One region of the Desulfovibrio inopinatus DSM 10711 genome, then DNA from elsewhere that is predicted to be linked to it. Evidence: predicted binding sites of a transcription regulator. Region 1 holds the regulator's gene; each other region holds the start of a gene.

What was found. Region 1 encodes sigma-54, which starts transcription at its own class of promoters, with help from an activator protein. Its sites were predicted from a motif close to CTGGCACGGNNNNTGCTT; they were not measured.
Region 2: the regulator sigma-54 is predicted to act here: its motif matches at 1,739-1,756, upstream of fliD (flagellar filament capping protein FliD).
Region 3: the regulator sigma-54 is predicted to act here: its motif matches at 1,694-1,711, upstream of G451_RS33940 (Flp family type IVb pilin).
Region 4: the regulator sigma-54 is predicted to act here: its motif matches at 1,217-1,234, upstream of G451_RS32590 (VgrG-related protein).

Annotation. Positions count from the first base shown of each region.
Region 1 is NZ_AUBP01000026.1:18,087-21,255, reverse strand. Features, by position in the region: gene G451_RS0115475 (CTP synthase) at 1-420, shown strand, start outside; gene G451_RS0115470 (KdsC family phosphatase) at 466-1,011, shown strand; gene rpoN (RNA polymerase factor sigma-54) at 1,160-2,584, shown strand; gene hpf (ribosome hibernation-promoting factor, HPF/YfiA family) at 2,622-3,169, shown strand, end outside.
Region 2 is NZ_AUBP01000001.1:553,915-557,083, reverse strand. Features, by position in the region: gene fliD (flagellar filament capping protein FliD) at 1-1,686, opposite strand, end outside; gene G451_RS0102385 (flagellin N-terminal helical domain-containing protein) at 1,891-2,790, opposite strand; gene G451_RS0102380 (hypothetical protein) at 3,048-3,169, shown strand, end outside.
Region 3 is NZ_KE386881.1:146,950-150,118, forward strand. Features, by position in the region: gene G451_RS0125165 (DUF4091 domain-containing protein) at 1-577, opposite strand, end outside; gene G451_RS33925 (Flp family type IVb pilin) at 702-863, opposite strand; gene G451_RS33930 (Flp family type IVb pilin) at 956-1,117, opposite strand; gene G451_RS33935 (Flp family type IVb pilin) at 1,210-1,371, opposite strand; gene G451_RS33940 (Flp family type IVb pilin) at 1,464-1,625, opposite strand; gene cobA (uroporphyrinogen-III C-methyltransferase) at 2,019-3,169, shown strand, end outside.
Region 4 is NZ_AUBP01000011.1:61,355-64,523, reverse strand. Features, by position in the region: gene G451_RS0109975 (translocation/assembly module TamB domain-containing protein) at 1-253, shown strand, start outside; gene G451_RS0109970 (hypothetical protein) at 282-635, shown strand; gene G451_RS0109965 (cysteine-rich small domain-containing protein) at 718-1,017, opposite strand; gene G451_RS32590 (VgrG-related protein) at 1,275-2,519, shown strand; gene G451_RS28645 (PP2C family protein-serine/threonine phosphatase) at 2,604-3,169, shown strand, end outside.

The sequences.
Region 1 (3,169 bases):
TTTAATCCGACATGTGCTGATCCGGTCATTTATCTGATGAAGGAATGGTACGATTTCAGAACAAAGAAAGTGGAACGCCGCGACGAAGATTCGGCCAAAGGCGGAACCATGCGGCTCGGCGCCTATCCATGCAAGGTTCGAACTGGAACAAAGGCGTACGAAGCGTACGGCGTTGAAGAAATTTCGGAACGCCATCGGCATCGTTTCGAATTTAATAAAGCCTACTACGACGAACTCGAAAAAGCAGGCATCGTGTTCAGTGGGGTGTCCCCGGACGAAGAGCTTGTTGAAGTCATCGAATTGGCTGACCATCCCTGGTTTGTCGGCAGTCAGTTCCATCCGGAGTTTAAAAGCCGCCCCATGAATCCACACCCGTTGTTTCGCGATTTCGTCAAAGCCGCCAAGGTGTATCATGGGTAAGGCCAATGCATGTGGTGAGCTTGGGGTGCGCTTGGGAGCAACGGCATGAGCGATGGACCCAAAGTGATTGACCCAAAGTTGGCAGCCAAGCGCGTGAAACTGTTTGTCATGGATGTCGATGGTGTCTTGACCGACGGTGGCGTATACTATGATTCGCAGGGTGGAACCGTTGGCCGCCGCTTTAACGTGCAGGACGGTCTGGGCATTAAAATTGCTCAGGCCGCCGGCTTGGATATGGCTGTTATCAGTGGATTGCGGAGTACTCCGGTCGTCAAACGCATGGAAGAACTTGGCATCACGGAATATCACGGCGGGCACCTTCACAAATTACCAATTCTTGAAGGCATTTTGGAACAGCGAGGATTGGACTTTTCCCAGGTGGCATTTCTCGGTGATGACTGGATTGATGCGAGCATCCTCAAGCGCGTCGGCCTGCCGATGAGCGTTCCGAATGCACAACCTGAAATCCTTGAGATGGCTGCGTGGATCACGACACGACGAGGAGGAGATGGCGCCGTACGAGATGCTATTCGTTTCATTCTTGATGCACAGAATCGATGGGAACCGATGTGGCGACACTGGTCGGCATAATCATCACTCAAGGCTCGACAGGATTGATGAAGGGGAGTACTAGCTTCAAGGCATCTTTTTTGCTATGAAGACTCTCCCAGCGTAGAGGATGGTGTGCGCGTGTTGTCGCATGCTGTCCTGCGCGAGAATATGAAAACCAAGACGGATTATGGCACTCGAACTCAGACAACAACTCAAGCTGTCCCAGCAACTTGTTATGACGCCGCAATTACAGCAGGCGATCAAATTATTGCAGCTTTCACGTGTGGAACTCCTTGAGACTGTGCAGACTGAGATGTTGGAGAATCCTCTCCTGGAAGAAGCGGCCGAAGAGGAAAAGATTGAAAGAGCCGCACGCGACGAGCGTACCATTGACGCCAATACCACAGATGGCGCGATGGAAAAAGAGCTTCTGAAGAACGCGGAGTGGGACGATTATCTCGGCGATTTCTCCAGCACAGGCAAACAGGCGACGATGCGGGAATTCGAGACTCCCGAAGAAGGCATGTCGTTTGAAGCCCGATTGTCGGCCAAGACGTCACTGGAGGGGCATTTAAGCTGGCAGTTACGGTTATCCAACCTAACCGACCATGAGCTTGCTATCGCAGACGTCGTTATGGGCAACCTTGATTCGGCCGGCTATCTGCAGGCGACCATCAAGGATATTGCCGATATGGCCCATGCAGCGGAAGACGAGGTAGAGCGGGTTTTGCACCGAATTCAGCGTATGGATCCTATCGGTGTTGCTGCACGGAGTCCGAAAGAATGCCTGCTCGTTCAGCTCGAAGTGTTGGAGTATGACGACCCTGTTCTGCTGGAACTCGTCAGCGAACACCTCGAAGACCTGGAAAAGCGACGGTATAAGCCGCTCACAAAGAAGTTCAAGATAACGATGGATGATGTCAAAGAATATCTCGATATCATTCAATCACTCGACCCGTATCCAGGCGCAAGTTTTGGGTCGGGCGATCCTATCTATGTGAGCCCTGACGCTTTCGTCTATAAATACGATGATGAATTTGTTATTTTGTTGAACGAAGAGGGCTTGCCGAAACTTCAACTCAGCTCCATGTATGACGAAAATGCGCGATCCGGAGGAGATAAAGATTACCTCCAGGACAAAATGCGTTCTGCCATGTGGCTCATGAAAAGTCTCTACCAGCGACAGCGTACGTTATATAAGGTGTTGGAAAGCATCGTGAAATTTCAACGGGAGTTTTTCGAAGAGGGCGTCGGAAAAATTCGGCCTCTGATTCTGAAAGACGTTGCCGATGACATCAGCATGCATGAATCGACGGTTAGCCGAATCACGACAAGCAAGTACGTCGCGACGCCACACGGCATTTTCGAGTTGAAATTTTTCTTCAATAGTGCGCTAGGCCTTGATGATGGTGGTTCGGTTGGCTCGGAGTCTGTCAAAGCATCCATCAAACAGCTTATTGCCAATGAAGACCCCAAGAAGCCCATGAGCGACGATGCCATTGCGGACATTTTGAAGGAAACGCTCAATATCAATATTGCGCGCCGGACGGTGGCAAAATATCGTACAGCCATGAATATTCCATCGTCATCTAAACGTCGCCAAATTTTTTGACCTTGAGTTGAATTCGCAGGACATTTGTGGAGGATGTATGAACATCAGTTTTACCTTCAAGAATTTCGAGCCGTCTGAACAATTGCGCGATTACGCTGCGAAGCGGTTTGAAAAGCTTGATAAGTATGTGGTTAATACGGACAATGCCGACCTGCAGGTTAATCTTGGTGTCGAAAAGACCCGTCAGATGGCCGATGTTGTCTTTACGACGGATCGTACACATATTTCAGCCTACCATGAGTCCGAGGACATGTATGCTACCTTGGATTTGGTACATGATAAGTTGGAAGCCCAGCTTCGTAAAATTAATGAGAAATTGAAGGAGAGACGTCGGGGTGAGCGATTGGCGTCGGTCCGGACTCATTTTTTTAGCTATGATGACGATCAAGTTGGGAAAAGCGAACGCCAAATCGTTGCGATCGATAATTATAGTCCGAAGCCTATGAGCGTGGATGAAGCTGCAATGCAACTCGATACGCTCAAGTATGAATTTCTCGTATTCTTCAATTCAGAAACTGAGCGTATCAATGTCGTTTATCGCCGTAAAAGCGGAGATTTCGGCCTGATCGACCCTGGAGTGGAAGC
Region 2 (3,169 bases), on a different contig from region 1:
AAGCTGGGCGATTTGACTCTTGAGCTGTGACAACAAATCATCGTAATAGCCCAATCTGGAATCAAGGTTCGCAAAACGTTCGCGCAAACGAATTTCCATCGTACTAATACGACGCTCTTCATATTCAATCTTTTTATCGATATTATTCATGATGTCGCCATAATTTTCTTCCAAAATGGCGAGCGGACCATCGTCATCATCGGTCAATACATCAAGTTTATCGACGAGTTCACCGGTCTTCCCTTGCTTGACATACACTTCATGCGAATAGTTTCCCGCATTCAAGTTATTGACCGAAATTTCAAGACCTTTAGAATCACCAGTGTCCGATGTGATGGTATGATTTGTATTGTTAATATACGATGAATCTATACTTTCGCCATTGATAGTAGCGGAGGTAATGTCTCCCGAACCATCCACTGTATACTCAAGCGTATATGTGCCAGGTTCTGTAATTCCATCAATCTTAGACTCATATGTAATATCAGAAGAATTGGTGCTTCCAACACCACTGGCAGAAAACAACAAGGCAACGGCATACGGATCATCATCAAGTGCTTCGTCCAAGGCGTCTTCATCAAGGACAAGCAAGCCCGCATTTGGCGATCCCTCATCAGCCTCTGTCAAAATACCGAGCTGAGACAGGGTACAATATGTATCGTTATCGTAGTCAAATCCGGGGGGCTTATCCGAAACAGCCGTCTTGAGCTGTGTCGCAATGAGCTGAACACCGTAGTTCCCTGTCAGGACGGACCCTTTTTGTGTGGTCTCATCGAATTTCGTCATTGCTTTGATAAGGGTACGAACTTGGTTCACCTGATCAACGAAAGTACGAACATTTTCTTTTACGGCTTCATAGTCGGTCGCAATAGTTATTGTTTCCGTCGAACCTCCAGTATCGCTCTTGAGGTTCAGCGTCAGTCCCGTAATGACATCTGAAATGGTGTTCGTCGAACGCTCAATCCAACCCGCTGCAGGCCAGCCATCAACTCTGAATTGGGCATCTTGGTTGACCTGAGTTTCATCAAACTTCGCGTTGGCGTCGAAATCCGTCACGGTTGTCGTGGCATCAATTGTGATTTCCCCTTCGGCTGCACCCGTATCCATACCACGCAACTGAAGATAGTAACTTGTCCCATCGTACAAAACAGATGCTTTTACACCGGGATTGTCACTATCCGCATTGATAATATCTTTAAGGTCAGTCAGAGAAGAACCGTCGGGAACGGTGAGCGAATAGACCGTTGGATCGCTACCATACGAATACGCAAAGATGAGATCTCCTCCGGTACCATTGATAGAAGAATCCGCTGCAGCAAAGGACGCTTGAGAAACCATAACCGAAGCCTGAGCAATCTGATTGACTTCAATAGTGTGGGTTCCCTCGTCGGCATCAGCGCTAGCCGTCACTGTCAATACTGAAGAGTCTGTAACACTCGCCTCTTTGGTCAGGAATTCACCAACTGTGTCCATTCCTTCGAGACTTGTTTTCATCGTCAACATCTGGGTGTTCAAAGCCTGAAAATACTCGACCTTTGTTTCCCACGACGCCTTCCAGTTTTCCAACGTCGTAACTCGTTGACTCTCCACACTCACCAAACTGGAGATCATAGAGTCAAAATCTGTACCGTTTCCAAGACCGGTAAAGTGGATTGCTCCGGAAGTGGATGTGACGTCTGATACCATGATTCTATCCTTGACGGAATTTTTTGCCGATACAATGGCTCCGCCTAGAACCAAGCAAATACGATGCCAATGAAAACCAAATCAGTCGATTAAATCCTCAATACAACGTGTTATGAAAATTCCTTCTTATTGAAAAAGGCCGGGCCGCAGGGCGGTCCGGCCTCATTCACTATGCAACTCTGGGGTTAAAAGTCTTTTTTGCCATTAGCCCATCAACTGCATGGCCATTCTTGGCAGACTGTTGGCTTGCGAGAGCATGGCGACTGCGGCCTGAGTCAAAATCTGCTGACGCACGAACTCGGTCATTTCCGTAGCAACGTTGACGTCAGAAATCTGCGATTCAGCGGCCTGCAGGTTTTCAGCCTGGATTTCCAGGTTGGTGATGGTGTTTTGCAAGCGGTTCTGCAACGCACCCAGGTTCGCGCGGATATTGTCCTTGGACACGATCGCGTTTTCGATAGCGACCAGAGCCTTCTGAGCAGCTTCCTGCGTGGAGATGGTGTAACCATCCTGCGTAGCACTGATGCTGTTCCCAACACCCAGCGCCGAAGCGGTGGAGTTGTTGATCTGGACGTAGTAGTAGTCTTCCGCCGAGTCGTTCGCAGTACCGAAGTGAATCTTCATCTTGCCGCTGGAACCAGACTTGGTGGCAGCATTACCGCTGTGGGTCGAACCGGACAGGTTACCATTGAGAAGATGAATGCCGTTGAAGTCGGTGGCGTTAGCGATTCGAGTGATTTCCGAAGCCATCGCTTGGTATTCCGAATCGATGATCAGACGCTGGGCAGACGTATAGGTACCCGTGGATGCCTGTTCCGCCAATTCCTTCATACGAATCAACTTTTCGTCGATAACACCGAGCGCGCCGTCAGCCGTCTGAATCATGGAAATAGCGTCGTTGGCGTTACGAACACCCTGGTTCAAGGCGGCAATATCTGACCGCATAAGTTCCCGAACAGCCAAGCCAGCGGCGTCATCAGCCGCGGTGGAGATACGAAGGCCCGAAGACAGACGACGGGTCGACGTAGCAAGAGCACCGTAGGCAGAGTTCAGGTTGCGGTTCGCGTTCATTGCCATAAGGTTGTGATTGATAACGAGAGCCATGGTTTTCCTCCTTGAAGATCATCGGCATCCTTGCCGTATCCACTATGCCAGCAACGATCATCCCAGTGACAATCTTGCTCGGCGAGAGTGATCCCCGAATTGCTTGACAATCTTATCGTCGGCCCCACAGAAAACTTTAGGAGTTTTTTAAAAAAAATTATCTTTAAGAAAAAACATCTTTTTTCAACGTAAAAACATTTTGTTTTCAACCTGTTAACAAAAGACAACTATGAACCACACGTACGGAGGAAACGTCTATGAACTCTATTCCTACTATTTTCTTTTGGACGATGTTCGTGATCCTTTTCTTATTCCAGCCTTCTCACTCGGCTTTCGCTGGTCCGGCTTTGCAGCGAAACGTCACGTTAACACAACCCAA
Region 3 (3,169 bases), on a different contig from region 1:
CAGGCAAAGAAAAGTCAAACACATGCAGTACAACCGGAACCGCAACCCCATTTATGGTCACCGAACCGATATGGTCCCCAGCTGAGGCAGTTGTATCAACAGCAACGCTCACCCAAAACGCAGTATTCACACCGCCAGCCAATTGGACTGTCGCCCCATTCTCCAATGGCCACAACGGATCAGGATATGGTCCTGTCTGCCCAAGACTATCGGAAACCTGCTCGATATCGACATATTTGACCTGAAACAATTCCGTAATCACGCCTGAACCGAAGTCCGATACATTCACCGTCACCGCGCCTGAACTCGACGGCTTCACGGCGATCTGAAAAGGCTCCGTTTCATTTCGTGCAGCAAAAAGATGAATACTCTCGGCGCTCGCTGTGGGTACGGTATGCTCTTTAAAAATCCGTACTGTAGGAGGAGCCGTCCATAGTACGACGGCGGAAGAAGATTGGGTCAAACGATGGGTAAAGGTTTCGACGTCCGCCGCCCGAACAGAAGTCGCCAACAGCAGCATCCCCCAAACGATCGCAACGCCACTCCAGACGACACGTATCCCATGTTGATTTCGCATAGATGTTCCCCGCTTTATTGATTGCTTAGCATACTGAGACCATAAAACGTCAATGCAGACAAACCCAAAAAAGGGGGCGAACTCGAAAGTTCGCCCCCTGACAAGGTATGAGTGGTTGAGGAGCCTACGGCAAGGCTGCGGTGACGTCGTCAAAAGCCTTCTTCAGCTTCGGTCCAAGAGCGGCAACCGAGCCGACGATAACAGCGGCAATAAGAGCGGCGAGCAGGCCATATTCAACAGCGGAAGCGCCTTCGTCGTCACGGAGAAAATTCAGGATTGCGTTCATGATATACTCCTTATGATCATCGTCTTATGCGTATACCGGGTCGAATGTTGTGTCGTCCGGTGTGCATGCGTTATACAGAACAATCGTTTGACTTACGGCAGCGCGGCGGTCACGTCGTCAAAGGCCTTCTTCAACTTCGGTCCAAGTGCGGCAACAGAACCGACGATAACGGCGGCAATAAGAGCGGCGAGCAGGCCATATTCAACAGCGGAAGCGCCTTCGTCGTCACGGAGAAAATTCAGGATTGCGTTCATGATATACTCCTTATGATAATCGTCTTATACGTATACCGGGTCGAATGTTGTGTCGTCCGGTGTGCATGCGTTATACAGAACAATCGTTTGACTTACGGCAGCGCGGCGGTGACGTCGTCAAAGGCCTTCTTCAACTTCGGTCCAAGTGCGGCGACAGAACCGACGATAACAGCGGCAATAAGAGCGGCGAGCAGGCCATATTCAACAGCGGAAGCGCCTTCGTCGTCACGGAGAAAATTCAGGATTGCGTTCATGATATACTCCTTATCTGCAATGCAAATTGCATGATGATATATTTGTTAACCCCATGTAATGCATTATCTATGCATTATGCCGATTTATTAGTTTACGGCAACGCAGCGGTGACGTCGTCAAAAGCCTTCTTCAGCTTAGGACCAAGAGCGGCGACTGATCCAACGATAACTGCGGCAATAAGAGCGGCAAGCAGGCCGTATTCAACAGCGGAAGCGCCTTCGTCATCACGGATGAAATTCAGGATTGCGTTCATGGGGTACTCCTCATTCATATTATAAAAATTAGTGTTGCAGTGATGTGTCATCCTCTTGCATTTCTATTAAGCAACGCCTGTGCCAAGACACAATCTCTTCGCTATTTCTTTTGAAAAAAATGATATCTCATTGAAATATAAAAACTATTCCAGGCACCTCACCATCTTTTATACGATGTATCACCACATGCATTCTTCACACAAAGGCCCCACACCGTGAGTCGGCTCCATGAATCAATTAATTATGGATAGATCATCTCCACATTTTCATGATTCCATCAATAGAATTGTCCTATACACTCGGAAATGGAGCCAAAGCCGCTTTGATTCTTTTGAACGGGAATGGTAGTGAGTGCCGACATTTCGCGTGAGCGCGCCAAAGGAAGGAAAAGCATGTCCAAAGTGTATTTGTTGGGAGCCGGCCCCGGCGATCCTGGTCTGTTGACCATCAAAGCCAAGGAAATCCTCGAAAAAGCCGACGTGGTGGTCTATGACTACTTGGCGAACAAGGCTTTTCTGCGTTACGCCAGGCCCGATGCCGAAATTATTTATGTTGGCAAAAAAGGTGGCGATCACACCCTACCACAAGATCAAATCAATCAACTTCTCGTGGAGAAAGTTAAAGCCGGCAAAGTCGTCGCTCGGCTCAAAGGCGGAGATCCGTACGTTTTCGGCCGCGGTGCCGAAGAAGCCGAAGAGCTTCTTGATGCGGGTGCAGCCTTTGAAACCGTTCCGGGTGTCACGTCGGCTGTGGCAGCACCGGCTTATGCCGGCATTCCTCTGACCCACAGACAGTATGCCTCGTCTGTCAGTTTCATCACCGGTCATGAAGACCCGACGAAACCTGACAGTGTCCATAACTGGGAGAGCCTGGCGAAGGGAACATCCACCCTTGTCTTCTTCATGGGCGTCAAAAATCTTCCCGATATTTCACAAAATCTCATCACGGCGGGGATGGACCCCACCACACCAGCGGCACTCGTTCGCTGGGGAACCACCTGCCGTCAACAGACCCTTGTTGCCGATATCGGCAGTATTGCGGATGCAGCCGCAGCGGCCGGGATGAAGCCACCCGCGTTGCTCGTGGTCGGACATGTCGTTTCATTACGCGACCGTCTGGCTTGGTTTGAAGAAAAACCGCTTCTCGGCAAAGGGATTGTTGTCACTCGCGCCCGGCAACAGGCCAGTGGCCTTGTTGCGACACTGACCGAGCTTGGAGCCTGCGTATACGAATTTCCGACAATCGAAATTGCTCCGCTCTCGGATTATGGTCCGGTGCGCGACGCAATTGATCGACTCGACTGCTATGATTGGATCATTTTCACCTCGGTCAATGGCGTGAAATACTTTTTCGATGAGATGGAAATCATGGAAAAAGACGCTCGATCTCTCGCGGGGAAAATGATTGCCGCTATTGGTCCGGCAACGGCGAATGAGCTTCGTGCTCGCGGTATCCGTCCGGATTTCATTCCGGAAAAATATGTTGCCGAATCGGTCGTTGAAGGCCTGTTAGCACTGCATGTGGCCGGGAAACGGGTACTTAT
Region 4 (3,169 bases), on a different contig from region 1:
TAATACCCGTCGGCTTATCGGAGTGGATCAGCTTTCGTTTAAAGAAGGCGACTCCGATGATTTGGCTTCAAGCCGTCTGGTTCTGGGGAAATATATTACGGATAATATACTGGTAGATGTGGAACAGGGACTTGGCGCAACAAGCGGGGCCGTATCCGTTGAAGTTGAGCTGACTCGAAATCTTAGTCTGGAAAGCACCATTGACGCCGAAGGAAAGCAAGGTGTTCGCTTCAACTGGAAATGGGATTATTGATACGCTTTCCGTAAGAAAGGAGACCGATGTGGTACAAGGTTTCAAACATAGTTTAGCAGCAGCCTTGCTGCTCCTCGCCCTTGTCGGGTGTAGTCAAATAGCTCCTCAATCTCGGCCCTTATCGGACCAGACATTGAATAGCCTCATAAGTGAAAAGGCGCAGTTGGAAGAACAACGCAGAATCGAAGAAGAACGTCGCCGACAGGCATATTCATCGGAAGAAGTGGAAGATTTGACGTCGGCCGACACGATGAACAGCAATTGGGTGAAGCTCAATAACAAGATTGATACTATTGACGATGAAATACGTTATCGCAAACGTCAGCAACGCGTCCTGGAATTCCTTGATGAGACGGATAGAGCGCGAGGCGGGCAGATGTAGGGCGTATCTCTATCGTTTCGATCTCTACCGGTATCTTGTTTTCAGGATACCGGTTTTTATTTTTTGTAAGACAAACAGCGTATTATGAGCTTGTGTCTGTATCATTTGGGGAGAACAAATTGCGAACAGCCTCAGGACGGCCCTCAGCAAACCATGTTTTTAACTTTGCCACAATATGATCATACCCCGCGGTACTGTGAGGTAAAGTACATTGCGAGCAGTCTTTGACTGCTCCGCGAAGCTGGGGATTGCCGCCACAGTCAGGAAAAAAATAGAGAGGACAAAAACAGAACAGACAATTGAAATCCGCTTGTGGGTCGCATTCATGGCAAGGATAATAGCGACAAGAAGTGTTTTTATAATATTTGAAACTGTGTTCCATACGGTGTCCTTGGTTTTAAAAATAACGATGCAGACATTGTTACGGAAAACACTCCAGAGGTCAAAATACTGTCGCCATAAGATTCTCGTCATGTTTTCTTTTTGACTTACTATGCGCAAAGTGCCTTCCCTGTTTTCTTGTCTCCATAAAATACATTGTTATCTTGTATAGTTATTCGTTTCTGTTTTGAGATTGCCTCGCGGCATGGATATTGCTTGAAAAGTGCAAGTCTAATTTTGACCGGGAGGCAGTAGTTCATGGCAGTCAATCAGACCGCATTTATTCCAATCAAGCCGCTCAAGTCGTATAGGGAACGGCCGGGAATGGACGTCGCGAAGAACGACAGCGCCAACTTCGAAACCATGTTGACGCGACGTCTTGGAATTAATGGCGCCGTTCTCGGAGATGGAACTGGAACTGGAACCGGAAGCAACATTTTTACTGCTGACCAAGAAGCAATGAGTGACATTGTCGGCGGCGGACGAGTTCTTGGCTCACTGAATATGCTTGATTTCAGCACGCTTTCTACGGTTTCCAAGTTGACCAAAGATCCGACTGTGCGTGAGCAGATCGCATCAATGAATAATGAAGCCGTTGCTCCGGCTCCTTCAAATGTATATCGCGGACGTGTATCCGGGAATGTGGTGCGTATGGCCGTAAATAAGACCGCGCGCCATCCAGATGACCTTGGGCGTTTGCAGGCAAGCGTTCAGGGGCCGAAACCAGAACCTGGCTTTACAGCAGAAGAAGAGGCTCTTCTTGTCGCTGCGGCCGAAGCAGAATGTCGTTTTGAGCAAAATAAATCTCCAGATGCTGCACTCACGGCAGGTGACAGAGATTGCATTGAGAGCAAAGTTGCGGAGCTTACCGGAGATCCGGAACGTGCCGGGCAATTAAGTGCAGCCTATGAGTCGAACGGCTCGGTTGGGGCTATAGGATATGATCGCCGTGGCGGAACATCATACGGGAAATATCAGATTGCATCCCGACCAGGGACCATGGATAAATTTCTCGACTTTCTTGATGACGAAGCCCCGGAATTGGCAACAAAGCTTCGTAATGCCGGTCCAACAAATACGGGAAGTCAACGCGGACGTATGCCGGCGGTATGGAAACAAATCGCCAATGAGCAACCCGAACAGTTCGAAGCGCTCCAACATGAGTTTATTCGCGAGTCCAATTACGAACCGGCCAGAAAGAGTATTGTGCTAAGTTCCGGAATCAATATTGCGGAAAAACCCTATGCGGTGCGTGAGGTATTATGGAGTACCGCTGTCCAGCATGGCCCGGCCGGTGCTGAAAAAATATTCAGTAAGGCATTGGAGAAGGCACAAAACGTATCCAGTGCAAAATTTGACGAAACGTTGATCAACGAAGTGTATCGGATTCGACAACGTCAATTCGGTCGACATAGCCGCCAAGTACGTATGGCTGTACAGAGTCGATTGAAAAATGAACGAACGGAGGCGATTGCTCTTCTTAATACTCGCGAATTGACGTAAAATGCTCTATCATGGCGTCATTCTGCCAACGGGAGAGTGTGCAATGCGATTTTGCATTGTACGCGCCAAATGTAACGAGTCGCCATGAGTGTTTGTTCGTCTTCCAATCCATTGGAACCCCGAGATTGCGACGGGACGTGTCAGCGTTTTCTCAATTTGAAGAAATGCTTCAATTTGAGTGCCTTAATTACATCGTCTTTAGATCCTGACGAGGTACTCGAACGCATCATGAGCACGTCGCGTCAAGCTCTTGGCGCTGAGACATGTAGTTTATTGCTCGCTGACGAAACAGGAGAGGAGCTTGGATTTGCTGTAGCGCAAGGGCCGGCCAGCACTGGTATATCGCGCGATTTCCGCATTCAGCGGGGGCAAGGCATTGCTGGTTGGGTTTTTGATAAAGCAAAACCACTCCTTATTCCTAATGCATATGAAGACGATCGGTTCAATCCTGACGTCGATAAAAAGACCGGGTATCGAACTCTGACCATTTTGTGCGTCCCTCTTGCCGTAAAAAATAAAGTCATTGGTGTTGCTCAGCTTATTAACAAATGTAATGGTCAACCCTTTGACGCCGCAGACCTGGAGATGCTTGAACTCTTGGCTGCTCAGGCCGCCATTGCGATCGATAATGCCCGCTTGCACCGGGAAAT